One region of the Streptomyces sp. 840.1 genome, then DNA from elsewhere that is predicted to be linked to it. Evidence: predicted binding sites of a transcription regulator. Region 1 holds the regulator's gene; each other region holds the start of a gene.
The links. The regulator HrcA, encoded in region 1, represses chaperone genes, less so after heat shock. The targets are predictions, from matches to a motif close to TTNGCACTCNGNNNNNCNGAGTGCNAA.
Positions count from the first base shown of each region.

Region 2: a site for HrcA is predicted at 4,725-4,751, ahead of groES (co-chaperone GroES). Genes of this name have one in related genera too.
Region 3: a site for HrcA is predicted at 4,203-4,229, ahead of groL (chaperonin GroEL). Genes of this name have one in related genera too.

Region 1 covers NZ_RJUU01000001.1:3,902,493-3,909,915, reverse strand. Annotated here, with positions in the region: gene dnaJ (molecular chaperone DnaJ) at 101-1,237, opposite strand; gene hrcA (heat-inducible transcriptional repressor HrcA) at 1,238-2,254, opposite strand; gene EDD93_RS17715 (MBL fold metallo-hydrolase) at 2,441-3,163, shown strand; gene EDD93_RS17710 (DUF3097 domain-containing protein) at 3,189-4,007, shown strand; gene EDD93_RS17705 (hypothetical protein) at 4,124-6,988, shown strand; gene hemW (radical SAM family heme chaperone HemW) at 7,017-7,423, opposite strand, start outside.
Region 2 covers NZ_RJUU01000001.1:1,270,102-1,277,524, reverse strand. Annotated here, with positions in the region: gene EDD93_RS05730 (RNA polymerase sigma factor) at 1-165, shown strand, start outside; gene EDD93_RS05725 (VOC family protein) at 230-700, shown strand; gene EDD93_RS05720 (hypothetical protein) at 766-1,431, shown strand; gene EDD93_RS05715 (hypothetical protein) at 1,501-1,866, shown strand; gene EDD93_RS05710 (THUMP-like domain-containing protein) at 1,903-3,195, opposite strand; gene EDD93_RS05705 (polysaccharide deacetylase family protein) at 3,311-4,318, shown strand; gene EDD93_RS40100 (hypothetical protein) at 4,315-4,704, shown strand; gene groES (co-chaperone GroES) at 4,854-5,162, shown strand; gene groL (chaperonin GroEL) at 5,267-6,889, shown strand; gene EDD93_RS05685 (hydroxyacid dehydrogenase) at 7,210-7,423, opposite strand, start outside.
Region 3 covers NZ_RJUU01000001.1:1,742,939-1,750,361, reverse strand. Annotated here, with positions in the region: gene EDD93_RS08130 (trehalose-6-phosphate synthase) at 1-395, opposite strand, end outside; gene EDD93_RS08125 (glucosyl-3-phosphoglycerate synthase) at 482-1,432, opposite strand; SAM riboswitch class I at 1,586-1,750, shown strand; gene thrC (threonine synthase) at 1,768-3,060, shown strand; gene EDD93_RS08115 (MoaD/ThiS family protein) at 3,132-3,410, shown strand; gene EDD93_RS08110 (cold-shock protein) at 3,844-4,050, shown strand; gene groL (chaperonin GroEL) at 4,392-6,017, shown strand; gene EDD93_RS08100 (CU044_5270 family protein) at 6,114-7,196, opposite strand; gene EDD93_RS08095 (RNA polymerase sigma factor) at 7,193-7,423, opposite strand, start outside.

The DNA.
Region 1 (7,423 bases):
TCCCGGGATGCGCACCCCTGGGCCGCACTGGGCAACGGTTATGTCCGCAAATGCCGTACGGGCCCGGAAACCCGGGCCCGTACGGTGTCGAAGCGTGGGACTAGCGCCCGTTGAAGGCGTCCTTCAGCCGGGAGAACAGGCCCTGCTGACCGGGCTGGAACTGGCCGGTGGGCCGCTCCTCGCCGCGCAGTTTCGCCAGCTCCCGCAGGAGGCGTTCCTGCTCGGGGTCCATCTTCGTCGGGGTCATCACCTCGACGTGCACGATCAGGTCGCCGCGCCCGCCGCCCCGCAGGTGGGTGATGCCGCGCCCGTGCAGCGGCACGGACTGGCCGGACTGGGTGCCCGGCCTGATGTCGACCTCCTCCAGGCCGTCGAGCGTCTCCAGCGGCACCTTGGTGCCGATGGCCGCCGCCGTCATGGGGATGGTGACCGTGCAGTGCAGATCGTCGCCGCGGCGCTGGAACACCGTGTGCGGCAGCTCGTGGATCTCGACGTAGAGATCGCCGGCCGGGCCGCCGCCGGGGCCGACCTCGCCCTCTCCGGCGAGCTGGATGCGGGTGCCGTTGTCGACACCTGCGGGGATCTTCACGGTGAGGGTGCGCCGCGAGCGGATACGGCCGTCGCCGGCGCACTCCGGGCAGGGGGTCGGCACGACCGTGCCGAAGCCCTGGCACTGCGGGCAGGGCCGTGAGGTCATGACCTGGCCGAGGAAGGACCGGGTGACCTGGGAGACCTCGCCCCGGCCGCGGCACATGTCACAGGTCTGGGCCGAGGTGCCGGGTGCGGCGCCCTCTCCGCTGCAGGTCGTGCAGACGACGGCCGTGTCGACCTGGATGTCCTTGGTCGTGCCGAAGGCCGCCTCGGAGAGGTCGATCTCCAGCCGGATCATGGCGTCCTGGCCGCGCCGGGTGCGCGAACGGGGTCCGCGCTGCGACGCCGTGCCGAAGAACGCGTCCATGATGTCGGAGAAGTTGCCGAAGCCGCCCTGTCCGAATCCGCCCGCACCACTTCCGCCCGAGGCGGACAGCGGGTCCCCGCCGAGGTCGTAGACCTGCTTCTTCTGCGCGTCCGAGAGGACCTCGTAAGCGGCGTTGATCTCCTTGAACCGCTCCTGGGTCTTCGGATCGGGGTTGACGTCCGGGTGCAGCTCGCGTGCGAGCCTCCGGAAGGCTTTCTTGATCTCGTCCTGAGAAGCGTCGCGGCGCACGCCGAGTACGGCGTAGTAGTCCGTGGCCACTTACGACTCCGCCAGGATCTGTCCGACGTAACGTGCCACTGCGCGTACCGCTCCCATCGTTCCGGGGTAGTCCATGCGGGTCGGTCCGACCACGCCGAGTTTGGCGACTGCCTCGTCGCCCGAACCGTAGCCGACCGCGACGACGGACGTGGAGTTGAGTCCCTCGTGGGCGTTCTCGTGCCCGATTCGTACGGTCATGCCCGAGTCCTTGGCCTCGCCGAGCAGCTTCAGCAGCACGACCTGCTCCTCCAATGCCTCCAGCACCGGCCGGATCATCACGGGGAAGTCGTGCCCGAAGCGGGTGAGGTTGGAGGTGCCGCCGATCATCAGCCGCTCCTCCGTCTCCTCGACGAGGGTTTCGAGCAGGGTCGAGAGCACGGTGGACACGGTCGCCCGGTCCTCGCTCTCGAAGGATTCCGGCAGGTCCTGCACCAGCTGCGGGACGTCCGCGAACCGGCGTCCCACCACCCGGCTGTTGAGCCGGGCCCGCAGATCGGCGAGAGAGGTCTCGCCGAACGGTGTCTGGCAGTCGACCAGCCGCTGTTCGACCCGGCCGGTGTCCGTGATCAGCACGAGCATCAGCCGGGCGGGTGCCAGCAGCAGCAGTTCCACGTGCCGCACCGTCGAGCGGGTCAGCGAGGGGTACTGCACGACGGCGACCTGCCGGGTCAGCTGCGCGAGCAGCCGTACGGTACGTCCCACGACATCGTCGAGGTCGACCGCGCCGTCGAGGAAATTCTGAATGGCACGGCGCTCCGGCGACGACAGGGGCTTGACGCCCGCAAGCCGGTCGACGAAGAGCCGGTAGCCCTTGTCCGTCGGGATACGTCCCGCACTGGTGTGGGGCTGGGCGATGAAGCCCTCGTCCTCCAGTACCGCCATGTCGTTGCGGACGGTGGCCGGGGAGACCCCCAGCGCGTGCCGCTCCGTGAGCGCCTTGGAGCCGACGGGCTCCTCGGTGCCGACATAGTCCTGGACGATGGCGCGCAGCACTTCGAGTCTGCGTTCGCTGAGCATCGCGCACACCTCCAGCTGTCTACCTCGGTCGATCTCGGGCCGTTCCCGGGACTTCTCCTGGCACTCTGTCCATTCGAGTGCCAGCAATCTCCCCGGTCAGTGTACGGCGACGGGGTGGGCCCCTAGCAAGGGCGACCGGCCACGCTACCGCGAGAGCGCGCAGGTCGTTGCCGATAGCGTCGCCGCATGGACGTCACTTGGGAAGAGTTCGGCTGGGAGCGGTTGGGTGACGGAGTGGGCCGGCGGCGGCTGCCCGGCTGGGACGCGACGGCCGCGCTGGTGGCCGGAGCGGACGGGGCGCTGCTCTGCGACACCGGCTCGACACTCCGGGAGGGCGTCGAGCTGCGCCGGCAGATCCAGGGGCTGACCGGCCGGAGGGTGACACATATCGCACTGAGCCATGCGCACTTCGACCACGTGCTGGGCACGGCCGCCTTCGCCGGGGCCCAGGTGTACGGGGCGGCCGGCCTGGCGGAGCTGCTGAGGACCGGGGCCGACGACCTCCACCGCTCCGCCGTCGCGCACGGGGTCCCGGAGCGGGAGGCGGCGGAGGCCGTGGACGTGCTGGTGGTCCCGCACCACGAGGTGTCCGGGGAGTCGGCGCTGGACCTCGGCGGCGGCCGCCGCGTGCTGCTGGCCGACGTGGGCCCGGGGCACAGCGGGCACGATCTCGCGGTGCTGGTGCCCGGATCGCCCCCGGTCGTCCTCTGCGGCGACCTGGTCGAGGAGTCCGGCGAGCCGCAGGCCGGCCCGGACGCGTGCGTCTCCCGCTGGCCGGCCGCGCTGGACCGGCTGCTGGCGCTGGGCGGCGAGGACGCGCTGTACGTGCCGGGGCACGGAGCGGTGGTGGACGCCGCGTTCGTACGGGCTCAGCGCGACGCGTTGGCGCGGGGCCTCGGCGTGTCGTGAGGCCGGGGCGTCCTATCGTCGTGCGATGCGCAGCTATCAGCCGGACCTGACCCCGCCGTGGAAGAAGTCCGCCCCCGCCCCCGAGGTGCCCGCCGATCCGGATCTGGTCGTGGAGGAGGCGGTCACCGGCTTCTGCGGTGCGGTGATCCGCTGCGAGAAGACGGCCGAGGGGCAGACGGTGACCCTGGAGGACCGGTTCGGCAAGCACCGGGTCTTCCCGCTGGTGCCGCGCGGCTTCCTGCTGGAGGGCCGGGTGGTGACGCTCGTGCGGCCGTCGGCCGGCGGCCCCGTCCGGCCGGCCCGTACGGCCTCGGGCTCGGTGGCGGTCCCCGGGGCGCGGGCCCGGGTGGCGCGGGCCGGGCGGATCTACGTGGAGGGCCGGCACGACGCGGAGCTGGTCGAGCGGGTCTGGGGCGACGACCTCCGGATCGAGGGGGTGGTCGTGGAGTACCTGGAGGGCATCGACGACCTCCCGGCGATCGTGCGCGAGTTCTCCCCGGGCCCGGACGCGCGCCTGGGCGTGCTGGTCGACCATCTGGTGCCGGGTTCCAAGGAGTCCCGTATCGCGGCGCAGATCTCGGACGGGAACGTCCTGGTGGTCGGCCATCCCTACATCGACGTGTGGGAGGCGGTGAAGCCGTCGTCCGTGGGGATCGACGGCTGGCCGGTGGTGCCGCGCGGCCAGGACTGGAAGACGGGGGTGTGCCGTTCACTGGGATGGCCGGAAAACACCGGTGCGGCCTGGCAGCGCATTCTGGCCTCGGTCCGCTCCTACCGGGACCTGGAGCCCGAACTCCTGGGCCGCGTAGAGGAATTGATTGACTTCGTCACGCTTCCCGCCTGATGTCCGGCGGGTCTTCCCGCCAATCCCGGGCTGATCCCTACAATTGCCTGCGCCTCGCACGCATCATCGGTTATTGAGTGTTTCCTGGCTCTTTTCGCGAGGGAAGGCACGGGGCGATGGCGCGCGAGGTATGGCGGGACAGTGCGGACAACGAGGCGGCCTCGGCCGTCTTCCACTTCGTGCAGCAGCTCATCGACCGGTACCGGGACAACCGGCCGGTGATGCCGCTGGTGGTCCTCCAGGCCGCCGACGCCGACGTCCCGCCCGACGTGGATGCCAGGGTCGAGCAGATCGTGCGCCAGATCCACCACGCCAATCAGCTGCGCCGGGTGCCGCTGAAACTGCTCGCCGGCCGTGGCGAGACGCCGTACGAGGCGGCCCTCGACATGGTCCGCACGCTGACCGAGAAGCCGTGGGAGACCCGGAGCAGCTCGCAGTACAAGCCCTTCGCCTTTCCCCGCTCGCGGCTGCTCGGCGCCATCGAGCAGGCCACCGCGTCGGTGATCCGGGAGCCGGACCGGGGCGGCACGCCCGAGGAGCGCGAGATACGGATCCTGGAGCAGCTGAGCACGCTGCGCTGGCGGGCCAGCCGGCACGGACCGCGCAACTGGCTGGGCGCGTTCAGGGAGTCGGTGCGGCCGGAGACGTTCCTCGGGGCCGTCGTCATCGCGGTGCTCGGTGTGCTGCTCGGCGAGATCGGCTGGGTGCCCACGACCCTGGTGGCCGTCGCGGCGGTGCTGGGGCTCGCAGTCGTGCGGCTGGTGACGACGTCGGCGCCCCCGCTGCTGTGGCTGCGGCGGGCCAGCAGGTGGTTCGCGACCACCTCATCGCTGGCGGCGGCCAGTACCGGCTACCCGTCCGACGGCTGGTCCCGGTTCTCGCCCAGCGGGTCCTGGCGGGTCATCCGGGTCCGGGCCTCGGTGGTCGCCGGGCGGGTGGCCGACGCCGCGGCGGGCGACGAGCAGTCCCGCCAGTTCCACCTGGAGCTGCGGGTCCAGGCGCTGCTGGAGGACCTGCGGAACAACTACCGCCCCCACGCGCTGGACTGGCGGCGCGGGAAGCGCACCGTACCGCCGGTGGTGTTCCTGCCCACCGCCTGCCAGAGCAACGGCGGCATCCAGCTGGTCAACGCCATCAACAACGTCCGCTCCCGGCGCAGCGAGGTCGATCCGCTGCTGCTCCTGGCCTCGCTGCCGGCGGCCGAGATCCTGCGGCACACCCCGCCGCTGCCCGCCGATCCGCTGCCCACGCACACGGGTGCGGCGCGGGCCCGCTACGACAACTGGATCAGCCATCTCAGCATCGGCCAGTCCCCGACGGCCGCCGCCACCCTCGCCTGGGTGCTGCGGCTGCCGCTCTCGACCGAGCAGCTGACCCATGAGCACGCGCACGCGCAGCTGGTCACGGAGCGCGTGCGCAGGACGTGGGTCTGGTGGGTGATGTCGCGTACGACCCTGGCCTGCCTGCTGGTCGGCGCCCTGCTGGCGACCTTCCTGGTGAGCAGCCGGCTGGCCGACCGGTACTGCCACGGTCCGCTCACCGACGTGAACACCGCCTCGGTGAGGCTCGCGGGCCCCGGCGGCGGGCCGAAGGAGTGCATAGGCGTGTCGACGACCACGCAGGTGCGGTTCGCGAAGGGCAACGACCTGTCGCTGGCCGGCTCCGGCAAGGGCCTCACGTTCGACCGGATCGAGCGGGCGGTGGAGGAGGAGAACGCCGGCATAGCGCCCGGGGACGACTACGTCACCGTCATCTACGCGGGCCCCTTCACCGCCACGTCCACGGAGGGCACCCGCAAGGCCCTGGAGGAGCTGACAGGTGTGTACCTGTACCAGCACCACACCAACAAGCTGGACTTCTCCGTCAAGCTCAAGGTGCTGACCGCCAACGGCGGGCAGGACATGCTCCAGCAGATACCGGCGGTGAGGAAGATCATCGAGGTGGCCGGGGAGGACCCCACGGTCGTCGGTGTGATCGGGCTCGGGCGCGACACGACCGACAGTCCGCTGGCCACCGGGCTGCTCCAGGAGGCCGGTCTCCCGGTGGTGGACACGACCAACTCCGGCGGCTACCTGGCCAGGAGCTACTCGAACTACTTCGGCATCGCTGCGACCGACGAGGAGCAGGCGGACGCGATGGGTCTGGTGGCGCGGCAGGTGGCCGGGAAGTCCGCGCACCCCCGGGCCCTCGTGCTCTCCCGGAAGCTGGGCAACAACGACAAGGACCGCTACACGAAGGAGCAGCGCGAGGTGGGCGACGCGATGCTGAAGAAGGCCGGGTTCAAGCTGTCCGAGCTGGCCGAGTACGGCCTCGGCCGCCGCAACAGCGCCGATCTCGACAAGCCGGTGCAGAAGATCTGCGAGGCGGACCCGGCGCCGGACGCCCTGTACTTCGCCGGCCGGGTCGAGGACGTCAACAACCTGATGGGCCGGCTCGCCCAGGGCTGCGCGGGCAAGCCGATCACGGTCTTCACAGGCGACGATCTGACCAAGGCGCGTTTCGACGACAGCACCGACCTCGCGGAGGACGTCACGCTCTACCACACGGCGCTCGCGCCGATGGGCCGAGGCCGGGCCGGCGGCTTCTACGCGGAGGCGCACCGGACCCTGGAGGGGCTGCTGCCCGCGGGCGGGACCCTGCCCCGGCTGCCGGCCGCCAGGCCGTACGAGGACGGCCTCTTCGCCAGCGGGCAGTCGGTGATCTCGTACAACGCGACGGCCGCCCTGTACGACGCCGCCAGCCACAACGACAAGGTGAACAGCGCCGCCGAGACGTGGGCGAACCTGTACGCGGTGAACCTTCAGTCGATGCCCACCGGCACCGTCACCTTCCGCGGTTTCATCCCGTACGAGGCCCAGGCCGGCCACGGTCTCGACGTCGTCGAGATCACCTATCCGGACGGCCGGATCCACAGCAGGGTGATCTGCGGCCGGCCCGCCGGTGCCGACAAGCTCACCCCGGCCGGCTGCCCGGTGGGGTGAGATCCCGGCCGGGGCCGGCCGGGCCGCGTCAGTCCACCAGGTCCCGCACCACCGCGTCGGCCAGCAGCCGCCCGCGCAGGGTCAGCACGGCCAGGTCGGCCGCGAACGGGCCGGGCTGCAGCAGACCGTCGTCCACGGCCCGCCGGGCGGCCGTGAGCCCCGCCGGGGCCAGCAGGGACAGCGGGCAGCCGTCGGCCAGCCGCAGCTCCAGCAGGATGCGCTCGACGCGGCGGTCCTCCGCGGAGAGGATCTCGCGTCCCGCGCCCGGCGAACGCCCCTCGGCCAGTGCCTGCGCGTACGCCCCCGGGTGCTTCACGTTCCACCAGCGCACGCCGCCGACGTGGCTGTGCGCCCCGGGCCCGGCGCCCCACCAGTCGGCGCCGCGCCAGTACAGCTCGTTGTGCAGGCAGCGGCCCTCGGGTGTGCGGGACCAGT
Region 2 (7,423 bases), 2.6 Mb from region 1:
GCGTACCACTTGCTGCCGAGCGTCCGGGGGGATCTGCTGGTCAGGGTGGGGCGTACGGACGAGGCGCGCGCCGAGTTCGTACGGGCGGCGGAGCTGACCCGTAACCAACGGGAACGGGCGATGCTGCTGGACCGGGCGGCACACCTGGACCGCGGCGGCCGATGAGTTCCGGCCCCGCGGCCGGTCTACCCTGCACGACCGTCCGCACCACCGCGTGAGGAGAAGGACCATGCAGAAGATCACCACGTTCCTGTGGTTCGACCACAACCAGGCCGAGGAGGCCGCCGACCACTACATCTCGGTCATCGGCGGCGACTCCCGGGTCCTGGACGTGACCCGCTGGACGGCGTCGGCACCCGGCGAGGCGGGCGCCGTGATGACCGTGCGCTTCCAGCTGGAGGGCACCGAGTACATCGCGTTCAACGGCGGCCCCGAGTTCCCCTTCAACGAGGCCGTGTCCCTCTCCGTGGAATGCGCCTCGCAGGAGGAGGCGGACGAGCTGTGGGACAAGCTCACCGCGGACGGCGGACAGGAGAGCCAGTGCGGCTGGCTCAAGGACCGGTTCGGCGTCTCCTGGCAGATCATCCCGCCCGGCCTCGGTGACGCCCTGACCGACCCGGACCCGGAGAAGGCGGCCCGCGCGATGAAGGCGATGCTCGGCATGAAGCGGCTCGACATCGAGGCCCTGCGCAACGCCTGAGCCGGCCGGCACGGGGGCGGCGGTCCGGGCCCGCGGAACCCGGCGGACTCGGTAGGGTCTCGCCCATGTCCCGCCGTTCAGCGCTGCCCCCGCCCCCGCCGCCCGTGGAGATACGCACCTGGCCCGACCGGGGAGCGCTGCTCGCCGACCGGGCCCTGCTTCTGGGCGAGTTGGTGAAGATGCACCTGGGCCCCGGGCGGCTCGGGCTGCTGTGGCTCTGGGGTGCGCTCGGCGCCCTCGGCTGGTCGCTGATCAGCACGGCGTTCATCACCTTCGAGGAGTCCTACGACGTCATCAGCGCCATCATCGGCCTGGTCCTCCTCGTCCTGGGCGTGTGCTGCCTGGTGCCGGCCGTCATCCTGGTCGTCGTCGGGCTGCGCCGTGACGTACTGATCCGCCGACTGCTGGCGCAGTGGGGCGAGTTGGACCGTGAGCCGGCGGCCGACCGCGCGCTCCGGCTGCCCGGGACCAGCCTGGTCTGGCTGCTGGTCTCCTTCCTGCTCTGCGCGTGCGGGCTGTACGCGTGCGTCGCCGTTCCGGCCGGAGCGGTCCGGGGCCACGACACCTACGGCCTGATGGCCCTCATCATGGGACTCGGCCTCGTCGGCTGGCTCATCGGCCTGATCGGCGTCACCAAGGCGCTCCTGCACCGGCGTTGGGTGATCAGGGTGCTGATCGGGGCGCCCGCGCCCGCCACGCTGGTCTCCTCCGGAGGCGGGGCGCACCGCTGACTCCGGTCCTATCCTTGGCGCGTACACGAGAACGGCGCGTGTGCGCAGGACTCAGGGGGAGGGCGTGTCATGGAGTGGTACTGGTGGCTGCTGATCATCTTCTGGACGGGCGGATTCGGCTGGCTGGCCGACAACGCCCGTACGGCGCTGCGCAATCGGCACGAGCGCAGGCTGGAACTGCTGGAGGCCGGCAAGCGGGAACGGCTGGCCGTCGAGGCGGCGCACAAGCCGCCGGAGCCGGTCTGCGGCTGCACGCACCACCTCGCCAAGCACGACAAGCAGGGCAAGTGCCATGAGCTGGTCGAGGTGCCGACCGCCTGGGACGAGCAGAAGAAGCCGGTCCGCTTCGAGTCGGGGCAGTGCAACTGCCAGCAGTACGTGGGCCCGCAGCCGCTTTCGCAGGTGTACGCCGACGAGCTGACCGACCTCGGATAGGGCCGCCTGGCGGGGGGCCGCCGGCGGCACCCGCCGTCAGGCCAGGCCTGCCTCCGGGCCGGTCACGGGGTGGCCGATCAGCATCGTCGGGGCGTCCGCGACCCGGGTCAGGAAGACGGTGGCCCGGTTCGGGCCCTGGAGCTTCATCTTCTTTCGCAGCTCCTCCGGTTCGACCGGCGAGCCGCGCTTCTTGACCGTCAGGACGCCGACCTTCCGCTCCCGCAGCAGCGCCTTCAGCCGCTTCATGTTGAACGGCAGCTGATCGGTGATCTCGTACCCGGCGGTGTACGGGGAGTCGTACAGCTCGTCGCTCGTGACGTACGCGATCATCCCGTCGATCAGCCGGCCGCCGCACCGTTGCACGATGTCCGCGACCAGATGGGCCCGGATCACCGCGCCGTCCGGCTCGTACAGGTACCGGCCCACCGGCCCGACCGGCGGGGCGGGCAGTGCGGCCGGGGCCGACAGGGTGGCGCCCGACGGGAGCAGGGTGGCGCGGTACGAGCCGGCCTCGAAGCCCTCGCCGAACCAGAGCACCGTCTCCTTCACGTCGCCGCCGTCCGAGATCCACTCGGCCTCCGCCTGCGGGCCGATCGCCTCGTGCGGAACGCCGGGGGCGATCTTCAGCGCCGCCCTCGGGGCCCTCAGCGCGGCGGCGGTCGCCCAGGACAGCGGCGGGGAGTAGGCCTCCGGGTCGAAGATCCGGCCCCGGCCGCCCCGGCGGGCCGGGTCGACGAACACCGCGTCGTAGGGCGAGGCGTCGATCTCCGTGACATCGGCGCACCGCACCTCGATCAGCGCGCCCAGGCCGAGCGCGGCCGCGTTGGCCCTCGCCACCTCGGCGGTCAGCGGGTCGCGGTCCACGGCGAGGACGCGGATCCCGGCACGGGCCAGCGCGATGGCGTCGCTGCCGATCCCGCAGCAGAGGTCGGCGACGCTGCGCACGCCGGTGCCCGCGAACCGTGCGGCGCGGTGGGCCGCCACCGAGGAGCGGGTCGCCTGCTCCACCCCGTCGGGCGTGAAGAACATCCGGTGCGCGTCCTCGGCGCCGAACTTCGCCACGGCCCGCTGCCGCAGCCGGGCCTGCCCCAGCGCCGCCGAGACGAGGCCGGCCGGGTGGGTGCGGCGCAGCCGGGTGGCGGTGGCGAGTTCGGTGGCGGGGTCGTACGCGCGCAGCCCGGCCAGCAGCTCGGCGCCCTCGGGGGTGCGCAGGGCCAGGAAGCCGGCGAGGGGGCCGGACGGGTCGGGGGCGCCGGACGTGCCGGACGCGTCGGGCTGGCCGGGGTCGTCGGGCGGGCCGGTCGGGGCGAGAGCGTTCACCTGCCCCATTGTGAGCCAGCCGGGGGACCGGGCGGGTCCGGCGGCGGTGTCGGCCCGGGAGCCCGATCACGTACTGGCAGTATGCGGCGCCATGCAGCTTGTACGACAAAAGGAAGAATCTACTATGAACAGGCGCAGACCGGTACAGGCGACGCAGGGTCAGCAGGAGCAGCGACGGGGCGCGGCCGGGCGCGGGCGGGGATACCTGCGGCGCCGGCCCGGCTACGCGGTCCTGGCCGCACTCCTGGTCGCCGCGGTCGGCTCCGGCTGCGCGGCCGGCACCGACAGCCGCACCACCGCCGGGGCCCCGGAGCAGGGGACCAAGGCCCTCGCCGGGCAGCCGGGCGGCCCGGCCGGCAACGCGGGCGCGGCGGGCACCCGCGCCGCCCAGGCCGAGAAGGCGCGCCTCGCCCAGGCGGCCCGCGCGGTCGCCGCCAAGAAGTGGGGCCTGGCGGGCACTCCGCTGGCTGCGCCCCTCCCGCCCGCGGTGAAGCCGCACATCACCACCCGCAAGGGCTTCGAGGTCGAGGGCGGTGACGACTCGCTGCCGCCGGTCTTCACCAACGTCCCGACCAAGGAGAAGATCGTCTTCCTGACGATGGACGACGGGGACGACAAGGACCCCGAGCTGCTGCGGATGATGTCGGACCTGAACATCCCGTACAGCGCCTTCCTCAGCGACTACCTGGTGCGCGACGACTACGGGTACTTCAAGGACGCGCAGGCCCGTGGCGTCACCCTCAGCAACCACACGCTCAACCACCGCTATCTGCCCGGTCTCTCCTACGACGAGCAGAAGCAGGAGATCTGCGACCAGCAGGACATCATCGAGAAGCAGTTCGGCGAGCGCCCCCGGCTCTTCCGGCCGCCGTACGGCAACTACAACGGCGACACCCTGCGGATCGCCAAGTCCTGCGGCATCACCGCCGTGCCCCTGTGGTCGGAGGAGGCCTTCCCCGACCACATGGAGTGGCGGGAGGAGGACCAGGACCTGCACCCCGGAGACATCATCCTCACGCACTTCCGCGGCGAGAAGGACTGGAAGGGCTCCATGCCCGACCTGGTCAGGGCCGTCATGAAGGTCATCACGGACAAGGGATACGCCGTGGCCCGGCTGGAGGACTACGTATGAGAGGGGCGCACCGGCTGCTGGCCGGACTGCTGGCCGCCGGTGCGCTCCTGACCGCCTCCACCGGCTGTGCGCAGTCGGTGGACCCGATCGAACGGCTCGGCCGCAAGGCCGCGCAGCGGGTGAACCCGCCGCCGAGCCGGCCGGCCGCGCGACCGGCGGGGTCGCGCGCCGCGGCGGTGCGGGGCGACCACGGGGCGCCCGGGGCGCTGGTCGTCGTCTCCTGCGGGCGGGCGGCGGGGCCGCCCGGGGGAGAGGGCCGGAACGGTACGGGCGGGCGGAGCGTTGTCCTGCGGGAGGGCGCGGTTCCGGCCGGTCCGGGGCGCGGCGTCGTCCGTCATGGACGCCACGAGGGGCGTGAATTGGCACTCCGCTTGACCGAGTGCTAATCGCGGCCATAGTCTCAGTGCTGGCACTCCCCACTGGAGAGTGCCAGCAGTACTGTGCGACCGGCAGGTCCGGCACCCGCGACGACGGGCCCATCTGGTCGCCACCCAAAGACTGTTAACCCCGTGAGATCTCCGAAGGGGGAGACCGGATCGTGTCGACCAGCACCAAGGTTGCGATCAAGCCGCTCGAGGACCGCATTGTGGTCCAGCCGCTCGATGCCGAGCAGACCACGGCCTCCGGCCTGGTCATCCCGGACACCGCCAAGGAGAAGCCCCAGGAGGGCGTCGTCCTGGCCGTGGGGCCGGGCCGCTTCGAGAACGGCGAGCGTCTTCCGCTCGACGTCAAGACCGGCGATGTCGTTCTGTACAGCAAGTACGGCGGCACCGAGGTGAAGTACAACGGCGAGGAGTACCTCGTCCTCTCGGCCCGCGACGTGCTCGCGATCATCGAGAAGTAATTCACCCGACGTTTGCTTATGTTCTGCGCCCCTGGCCCCCTGCGAAATAACTAGCCGGGCGGCGAGGGGCGCAGTTCGTGTTTTTGAGAGGACAGTTCAGCTCCATGGCGAAGATCCTGAAGTTCGACGAGGACGCCCGTCGCGCCCTCGAGCGCGGCGTCAACAAGCTTGCCGACACGGTGAAGGTGACGATCGGCCCCAAGGGCCGCAACGTCGTCATCGACAAGAAGTTCGGTGCGCCCACCATCACCAACGACGGTGTCACCATCGCGCGCGAGGTCGAGCTGGACGACCCGTACGAGAACCTCGGTGCCCAGCTGGTGAAGGAGGTGGCGACCAAGACCAACGACGTAGCGGGTGACGGTACGACCACCGCCACCGTCCTCGCCCAGGCGCTCGTCCGCGAGGGCCTGCGCAACGTGGCCGCGGGCGCGTCCCCGGCCGCCCTGAAGAAGGGCATCGACGCCGCGGTCAAGGCCGTGTCCGAGGAGCTCCTCGCGACCGCCCGCCCGATCGACGACAAGTCCGACATCGCCGCCGTGGCCGCGCTCTCCGCGCAGGACAGCCAGGTCGGCGACCTCATCGCGGACGCGATGGACAAGGTCGGCAAGGACGGTGTCATCACCGTCGAGGAGTCCAACACCTTCGGTCTGGACCTTGAGTTCACCGAGGGCATGGCCTTCGACAAGGGCTACCTGTCCCCGTACATGGTGACCGACCAGGAGCGTATGGAGGCCGTCCTCGACGACCCGTACATCCTGATCCACCAGGGCAAGATCGGCTCGATCCAGGAGCTGCTGCCGCTCCTGGAGAAGGTCATCCAGGCCGGTGCCTCCAAGCCGCTGCTGATCATCGCCGAGGACGTCGAGGGCGAGGCCCTGTCGACCCTGGTCGTCAACAAGATCCGCGGCACCTTCAACGCCGTCGCGGTGAAGGCCCCGGGCTTCGGTGACCGCCGCAAGGCCATGCTCGGCGACATCGCCACCCTCACCGGTGCGACCGTCATCGCCGAGGAGGTCGGCCTCAAGCTCGACCAGGCCGGTCTGGACGTGCTGGGCACCGCCCGCCGCGTGACCGTCTCCAAGGACGACACCACCATCGTCGACGGTGGCGGCAAGTCCGACGAGGTCACCGGCCGCGTCAACCAGATCAAGGCCGAGATCGAGTCCACGGACTCGGACTGGGACCGCGAGAAGCTCCAGGAGCGCCTGGCGAAGCTGGCCGGCGGGGTCTGCGTGATCCGCGTCGGTGCGGCCACCGAGGTGGAGCTCAAGGAGAAGAAGCACCGTCTGGAGGACGCCATCTCCGCGACCCGCGCCGCGGTCGAGGAGGGCATCGTCTCCGGTGGTGGCTCCGCTCTCGTCCACGCCGTCAAGGTCCTCGAGGGCAACCTCGACAAGACCGGCGACGAGGCCACTGGTGTCGCGGTCGTGCGCCGCGCCGCCGTCGAGCCGCTCCGCTGGATCGCGGAGAACGCGGGCCTCGAGGGCTACGTCATCACCTCGAAGGTCGCCGAGCTCGACAAGGGCCAGGGCTTCAACGCCGCGACCGGCGAGTACGGCGACCTGGTCAAGGCCGGCGTCATCGACCCGGTCAAGGTCACCCGCTCCGCCCTGGAGAACGCCGCGTCCATCGCGTCGCTGCTGCTCACGACCGAGACCCTGGTCGTCGAGAAGCCGGCCGAGGAAGAGGCCGAGGCCGGTCACGGCCACGGTCACTCGCACTAGCGCGTAGCTCTCCGCGCAAGCGGTGAGGCCCGGTCCCCTGAGGGGGCCGGGCCTTTCGCGTGTCCGGGGCAAGATCCAGCCTTGCGGCTGCGTGCCCGGCCCCGGTCGGCGAAACCGGCACTGCCGGTGGCTTCTTCCGGCTCGGGTCGGCGAAACCGGCCTCTCGGGCGGGCAAGATCCAGCCTCGCCGGCGTTTGAGGCGCGGGGTCCGGGGCGGAGCCCCGGGGACGCTGCCCCCGGCCCCCCGCTCCTCAATCGCCGGAGGGGCTGGATCTTGCCCGGCGATCCCGAACGCGTCGGAGGGGCCCGAGCGTGGTCGACTACGCCGAGCGCGGGAGCGCGTCCCCGTGGACCGGGTCCGCGAACGGGCGGCCGGCGGCGAAGCGTTCCAGCTCGTCCAGGGCCTGGTCCGCCATCCGGTGCAGCTCATTGCCGAGCGAGCCCGCGATGTGCGGGGTCAGCAGCACGTTCGGCAGGTCGTAGAGCGGCGAGGTCTCCGGCGGCAGGTCGGGGGCCGTCACATCCAGGACGGCG
Region 3 (7,423 bases), 2.2 Mb from region 1:
GCGAAGGCCAGGTTGTAGGCCTCGAAGGACGCCCACCGGCGGCGGAACTCCGCGTCGAAGACGGGTTCCACCGGGGTCTGGTAGAGCATGTGGTGGACGAACCAGAGCACCGAGTTCGCGATGCCGTTGTACGCGTCGGCGTGCACGTCCGCGTCGATGTCGAGCATCCGTACGCCCGGCTCCCCGACCCCGCGCCGTACCGCCTCGCGGTCGCCGTCACCGAGCGCGGCGCAGACCCACATCTTGTCGTCCACCGCGCTCAGCCCGGAGACGAGCCCGCCGCCGCCCCGTTTCGCGTCGAGCGAGCCGTCCTCCCGCAGGGTGTACGAGACCGGGCCGCGGTTGGACGCGACGAGTACCTGGGCGGCGGACTGGGGGGCGTGCTCGGAGACCATGCGCGGAATCTAGCCCGATCCCGAACTGTCCAAACGTGCGTACGGCGGCGTCTCGCCGCACCGCCTCCGCTCCGTGCCGCCCCGCGTCATGCCGCCCGGCGCGCGACGTACTCCTCGATCTCGCGCATCGGCGGCCGCTCCTCGGTGTCCACCGGGTACGTGTGCGGCACGAAGCCGTTCTCGCCGCGCTCGAACTGGGTCAGCGCGGGGCGGACCAGATGGCCGCGCGAAAGCCGCAGCTGGGCGGTCCGGTAGATGGCCGCCGCCATCCGGCCGAGCGCCCGGCCGTCCTGGTGGCGGTGGACGCGGACGCCGACGTCGACCTGGCCGAGCGCGTCCAGGCCGACGGTGTGCAGGGCGTCGACGAGCAGCCCCAGCTCCACTCCGTAACCGACCGGGAACGGCAGCTGTTCGAGCAGCGAGCGGCGTATGGCGTACTCGCCGCCCAGCGGCTGGACGAAGCCGGCCAGCTGCGGCCAGTGCAGATTGAGCAGCGGCCGTGCCACCAGTTCGGTGACCCGCCCGCCCTGACCGGCGGTGTCCCCGAGGGGACGGTCGTACATCGCCTTGACGAACTGCACCGAGGGGTCGGTCAGCAGCGGGCCGACGATGCCGGAGACGAAGTCGGCCGAGAAGTCCTTCAGGTCCGCGTCGACGAAGCAGACGATGTCACCGCCGGTCACCAGCAGTGACCGCCACAGCACCTCGCCCTTGCCGGGGACGGCAGGCAGCCGGGGCAGGATCTCGTCCCGGTGGATCACCCGGGCGCCCGCCTCGCGGGCGACCTCGGAGGTCGCGTCCGTGGAGCCGGAGTCGATCACCACGAGCTCGTCGACCAGCCGGACCTTCTCCATGAGCTCGCGCCGGATCGTGCGGACGATGTCCCCGACCGTCGCCGCCTCGTTGAGCGCGGGCAGTACGACACTCACGCGGCTGCGCCTCGGGTCGCCTCCCCGGGCGGCCAGGAGCTGCTCCAGCGGGCGGTCGGCGCACGACCAGGAACGCCTGGTCAGCCAGCGTTCGACCTCTTCCAGCACGGTCGATACTCCCTGTATGTGATCCATCTCGCGGTTCGGACGACTATCTCAACAGTCCGGTGCTTCGGTTACAGTCTTGAACAACGCAGACGGCCGTGGCATGCCGGGGTCCGTCCGCCGATAAACGCCTGGATCGATGATCCAGTGCCATAGCGCTCATCCAGAGGGACAGAGGGAACGGCCCGTTGAAGTCCCGGCAACCATCCCACCCCCAAGCTCTCGACTTCGCTCGAGCAGGGGGGACCCCCTTCCGCGAGGTCGGGTGGGGAAGGTGCCAATTCCGTCTCGTGGCGAAACGCGTCACGAGGAAGATGAGGAGAAAGGGCCTCGCCATCATGGCTGTTGAGACTGTTGCAGCATCTACCGAATCTTCTGTGGACCTCGGTCCCGCCGCGGCACTTTCCTGCCGCGAGTGCGGAGAGCGATTCGCACTCGGTCCCCTTTTCGCCTGTTCGAGCTGTTTCGGACCGCTCGAAGTGGCTTACGACCTGCCGACCGGTTCCCCGGACGAGCTGAAGAAGCGCATCGAGGCCGGACCCGACAACATCTGGCGTTACGCGCCGCTGCTGCCGGTCCCCTCCGACGTCGCGGACAAGCCGAACATCAACCCCGGCTTCACCAAGCTGGTCAAGGCCGACAACCTCGCCCGTGAGCTGGGCGTCACCGGCGGCCTGTACGTCAAGGATGACTCCGGCAACCCGACGCACTCCTTCAAGGACCGCGTCGTCGCGATCGCCGTCGAGGCCGCCCGTGCCTTCGGTTTCACCACGCTCTCCTGCTCCTCCACCGGCAACCTCGCCGGTGCGGTGGGCGCCGCCGCAGCCCGCGCCGGCCTGCGCTCCTGTGTGTTCATCCCGCACGACCTGGAGCAGGGCAAGGTCGTCATGGCCGCGGTGTACGGCGGTGAGCTGGTCGGCATCGAGGGCAACTACGACGACGTCAACCGCTTCTGCTCGGAGCTCATCGGCGACCCGCTCGGCGAGGGCTGGGGCTTCGTCAACGTCAACCTGCGCCCGTACTACGGCGAGGGTTCCAAGACGCTCGCGTACGAGATCTGCGAGCAGCTCGGCTGGCGGCTGCCCGACCAGATCGTCATCCCGATCGCGTCCGGCTCGCAGCTCACGAAGATCGACAAGGGCCTCCAGGAGCTGATCAAGCTCGGTCTGGTCGAGGACCGGCCGTACAAGATCTTCGGCGCCCAGGCCGAAGGCTGCTCGCCGGTCTCCGCCGCCTTCAAGGCCGGTCACGACGTGGTGCGGCCGCAGAAGCCGAACACGATCGCCAAGTCCCTGGCGATCGGCAACCCGGCCGACGGCCCGTACGTCCTGGACATCGCCCGCCGCACCGGCGGTGCCGTCGAGGACGTCAACGACGAGCAGGTCGTCGACGCGATCAAGCTGCTGGCGCGCACCGAGGGCATCTTCGCCGAGACCGCGGGCGGGGTGACCGTCGGAGTGACGAAGAAGCTGATCGAGGCGGGTCTGCTCGACCCGTCGCTCACGACGGTCGTCCTGAACACCGGTGACGGCCTCAAGACGCTGGACGCGGTGGCCGCCACCTCGCAGGCGACGGCGACGATCAGGCCTAGCCTGGACGCCTTCCGCGCCGCCGGCCTCGGCACCGCCTGAGCGGTCCGCCGCACCAGCTGAGAGGCTGCCGCAGCCTCCGACCACCCGTGACTCCAGGAAGGGCACCCACCATGAGCGTCAAGGTCCGTATCCCCACCATCCTCCGCACCTACACGGGCGGCCAGGCCGAGGTCCCGGCCGAGGGCGCGACCCTCTCCCAGGTCATCGAGTCCCTGGAGAAGGACCACCCGGGCATCGCCGCCCGTGTCCTGGACGACCAGGGCAAGCTCCGCCGTTTCGTCAACGTGTACGTCAACGACGACGACGTGCGCTTCGAGGGCGGCCTGGAAGCGGTCACCCCGGACGGCGCCGGCATCTCGATCATCCCGGCCGTCGCCGGCGGCTGCTGAGCCCCGGGACCCGAGCGGTCCCGCTTCGACGAGTCACCGCGATTGCCCTCTCCGCGACAGAAGCGGAGGGGGCAATTCTGCATGGTTGAGCGCGGTAGAGTGTGGGAAGACCCCTCCGCTGCCCGTGCCGCCCGCATATGAGAATGCGCCCGGCCACGACAAGATGCAGCCAAAGTGCCTGAGCCTCTTGCGCCATAAGTCGCCTTTGCCTGGCCCGACTTGCCCTGGAATCTTATGAGTTCCTCATATTCGGGCGTTCGGCGCTGCCCAGAATTCTCGTCCGATTGACCTGTTGCAGAGGGCAGTTGGGCAGATACATTCGGCCGCGGTCGACGCGTTCCGGCGCACGCACCCTCTCCTGTCGGAGGGTGAGTTCTGACCCGGGCCCGCGAAGTGCGGTCCTGTGCAAGGGCCAGTAATAGGGGAGTTAGGCATGGCTCAGGGCACCGTCAAGTGGTTCAACGCGGAGAAGGGGTACGGCTTCATCGCGGTCGACGGTGGTGCGGATGTTTTCGTCCACTACAGCGCGATCCAGATGGACGGATACCGCACCCTCGAAGAGGGTCAGCGAGTTGAATTCGAAATCTCGCAGGGCCAGAAGGGGCCGCAGGCGGACATGGTCAAGCTCGCCGTCGGCTGAGTTCGGCGCGGTCGGCCAACGACACTACTCACGCACGGAGGGCCCGTACCCCAGGGGTACGGGCCCTCCGTGCGTCCGGAACCGTTCGCACGCGCTGTCCGGTCGTCCGCCTGCGGAGGGGGTGCTCGTTGTCCACACTCCGGAGGGGGGCGCTTGCACTCTCGGGGGTCGAGTGCTAATCATTGGGCTTAGCACTCTCCGGGTGAGAGTGACAGAAACTTGGACCGGGCCGGTGAGGCCCGCAGGTCTGTCGGGGCAAGGAACCGGCAGGCGGCAGGCCGTCCGTCGCGGGCGCCACTCGGTCCGGAGAAATCCACCCCTGTCCGGGAGGACCACTTCATATGGCCAAGATCATCGCGTTCGACGAGGAGGCCCGGCGCGGTCTTGAGCGCGGCATGAACCAGCTCGCCGACGCCGTCAAGGTCACCCTCGGCCCCAAGGGCCGCAACGTCGTCCTTGAGAAGAAGTGGGGCGCCCCCACGATCACCAACGATGGTGTTTCCATCGCCAAGGAGATCGAGCTGGAGGACCCGTACGAGAAGATCGGTGCGGAGCTGGTCAAGGAGGTCGCCAAGAAGACGGACGACGTCGCCGGCGACGGTACGACCACCGCCACCGTTCTCGCTCAGGCGCTCGTCCGCGAGGGCCTGCGCAACGTGGCCGCGGGTGCGAACCCGATGGCTCTCAAGCGGGGCATCGAGAAGGCCGTCGAGGCCGTCTCCGCCGCCCTCCTGGAGCAGGCCAAGGACGTGGAGACCAAGGAGCAGATCGCTTCGACCGCCTCCATCTCCGCCGCTGACACCCAGATCGGCGAGCTCATCGCCGAGGCGATGGACAAGGTCGGCAAGGAAGGCGTCATCACCGTCGAGGAGTCCCAGACCTTCGGTCTGGAGCTCGAGCTCACCGAGGGTATGCGCTTCGACAAGGGCTACATCTCGGCGTACTTCGCCACGGACATGGAGCGCATGGAGTCGTCGCTCGACGACCCGTACATCCTGATCGTGAACTCGAAGATCAGCAACGTGAAGGACCTCCTTCCGCTGCTGGAGAAGGTCATGCAGTCCGGCAAGCCGCTGCTGATCATCGCCGAGGACGTCGAGGGCGAGGCCCTGTCGACCCTGGTCGTCAACAAGATCCGTGGCACCTTCAAGTCCGTCGCCGTCAAGGCCCCGGGCTTCGGTGACCGCCGCAAGGCCATGCTCGGCGACATCGCCATCCTCACCGGTGGCACCGTCATCTCCGAGGAGGTCGGCCTCAAGCTGGAGAACGCCGGTCTCGACCTGCTCGGCCGTGCCCGCAAGGTCGTCATCACCAAGGACGAGACGACGATCGTCGACGGCGCCGGTGACAGCGACCAGGTCCAGGGTCGTGTCAACCAGATCCGTGCCGAGATCGAGAACTCCGACTCGGACTACGACCGCGAGAAGCTCCAGGAGCGCCTGGCGAAGCTGGCCGGCGGCGTGGCCGTCATCAAGGCCGGTGCCGCCACCGAGGTCGAGCTCAAGGAGCGCAAGCACCGCATCGAGGACGCGGTGCGCAACGCCAAGGCCGCCGTCGAGGAGGGCATCGTCGCCGGTGGTGGCGTGGCTCTGCTCCAGGCCTCGGCCGTCTTCGAGAAGCTCGAGCTCTCGGGTGACGAGGCGACCGGCGCCAACGCCGTCAAGCTGGCGCTGGAGGCCCCGCTCAAGCAGATCGCCGTCAACGGTGGTCTCGAAGGCGGAGTCGTCGTCGAGAAGGTGCGCAACCTGCCGATCGGTCACGGCCTCAACGCCGCGACCGGCGAGTACGTCGACATGATCGCCGAGGGCATTCTCGACCCGGCGAAGGTCACGCGCTCCGCCCTGCAGAACGCCGCGTCCATCGCCGCGCTCTTCCTCACCACCGAGGCCGTCATCGCCGACAAGCCGGAGAAGGCCGCTGCCGGCGGCGCTCCGGGCGGCATGCCGGGCGGTGACATGGACTTCTGATCCTCACGGATCGGTAGCTCCAGCACAGCAGCACGACGCCGGCCCCCGGGGATCGCTCCCCGGGGGCCGGCGTCGTTCCGTGAGCCGGGCGCGGGATCAGGCCTTCGTCGACGGCTTCTCGCGCAGGGCGTCGACCACCGCGCGCTCCATCACCGCCGACCGGCTGATCAGGGCGCCCTTCTTGCCCATGTCGGTGTCCCTGATGAGGGAGCTCTGTTCGCCCAGGTACTCCAGGGTGGCCGGGTCGAAGATCCAAGCGGTGCGCCAGCCGGGCCGGGTGTTGTCGCGGGCCACGCCGATCCCGTGCCGGCCTGCCGCGTCCACCACGTCGGCGTCCACGCTCACACCGGGGATCTTCGCGGCGGCCTTGTAGAGGGCGGCCGCGGTCCTCGGCGGCATCACCGTCTCCTGCAACAGCTCACCGATGGCGTCGAAGGCGTCCTGGGCCGGGTCCCGGTCCTTCGCCGGGGTCTGGCGCGTGTCCTGGTCCCGGGTGATCTCGGTGGCGAGCCGCCGCAGCAGGACGTCGGGGTCGGTGGGCAGCGAGGCCAGCCAGTTGTACGTCGGCCGGTTGAGGCCCGCCGGGTAGCCGACGGGGGTCTCGCCGTCCGGGACCCCGACGGTGATCGGGAAGTACCTGCCGTCCTGGTGAATCAGGCCCTCATTGATCACCGGCCGGGCTTTCTGAGTCATCCAGACCTCACGCTCAACGGGCTTCGTCAGCTTCATGGGCCCGCCGTACTCGCCCTCCTGCTCGGCCTGCAGTGTCCTGACGTACACGAACTGGTCGTCGGTGACCGTCGCCGCGTCGCTCTTCGCGGCGACCGACGCGATCCGGTCCAGCAGCACGGCCGCGCCGCGCGGGGCCGTGGCCCCGGAACGGGTGCCCGCTGCGGACGGCGCCGGGGCGCTGTCCTGATCGGTCACGGCGAGGGTGGTGAGCAGCACCGCGCCGAGGGCGGCGCCGGCGGCGGGCAGCAGAAGGGCGGGGCGCAGCAGGCGGGGGCGGGGGCGAGGGGCAGCGGTGGCGCGGTCGCCGTCGTGGTCGATCTGACGCATCAGGGTGTCCTTGTGGTGGAGATATCGGCCCGGGGGCAGGTCCCGTTCGGCCGGGGCCGGCAACAGCCGGGCCAGTTCCTCGTGTTCGGCCCGGTCGGGGCCGGAGGTGCGGTCGTTCATCGGGCTTCCTCCTGGATGGGCAGGGCCACGAACGCGGCCCTGCTCCCTACCTCTCCGCGGCCGGGGCGCGGTTCCCGGCCGGACCGGTCCGCTTCCGCCGGCCGTGCTTCCCGCGCGGGCCGGGCCGATCCCCCGTCGGCCGCCCGGCCCGCTCCACCGTCCGCCGTCCGGCCGGGCTTCTCGTCGGTGAGGCGCCGCAGCCGGGTGCGGGCGCGGGAGAGCCGTGA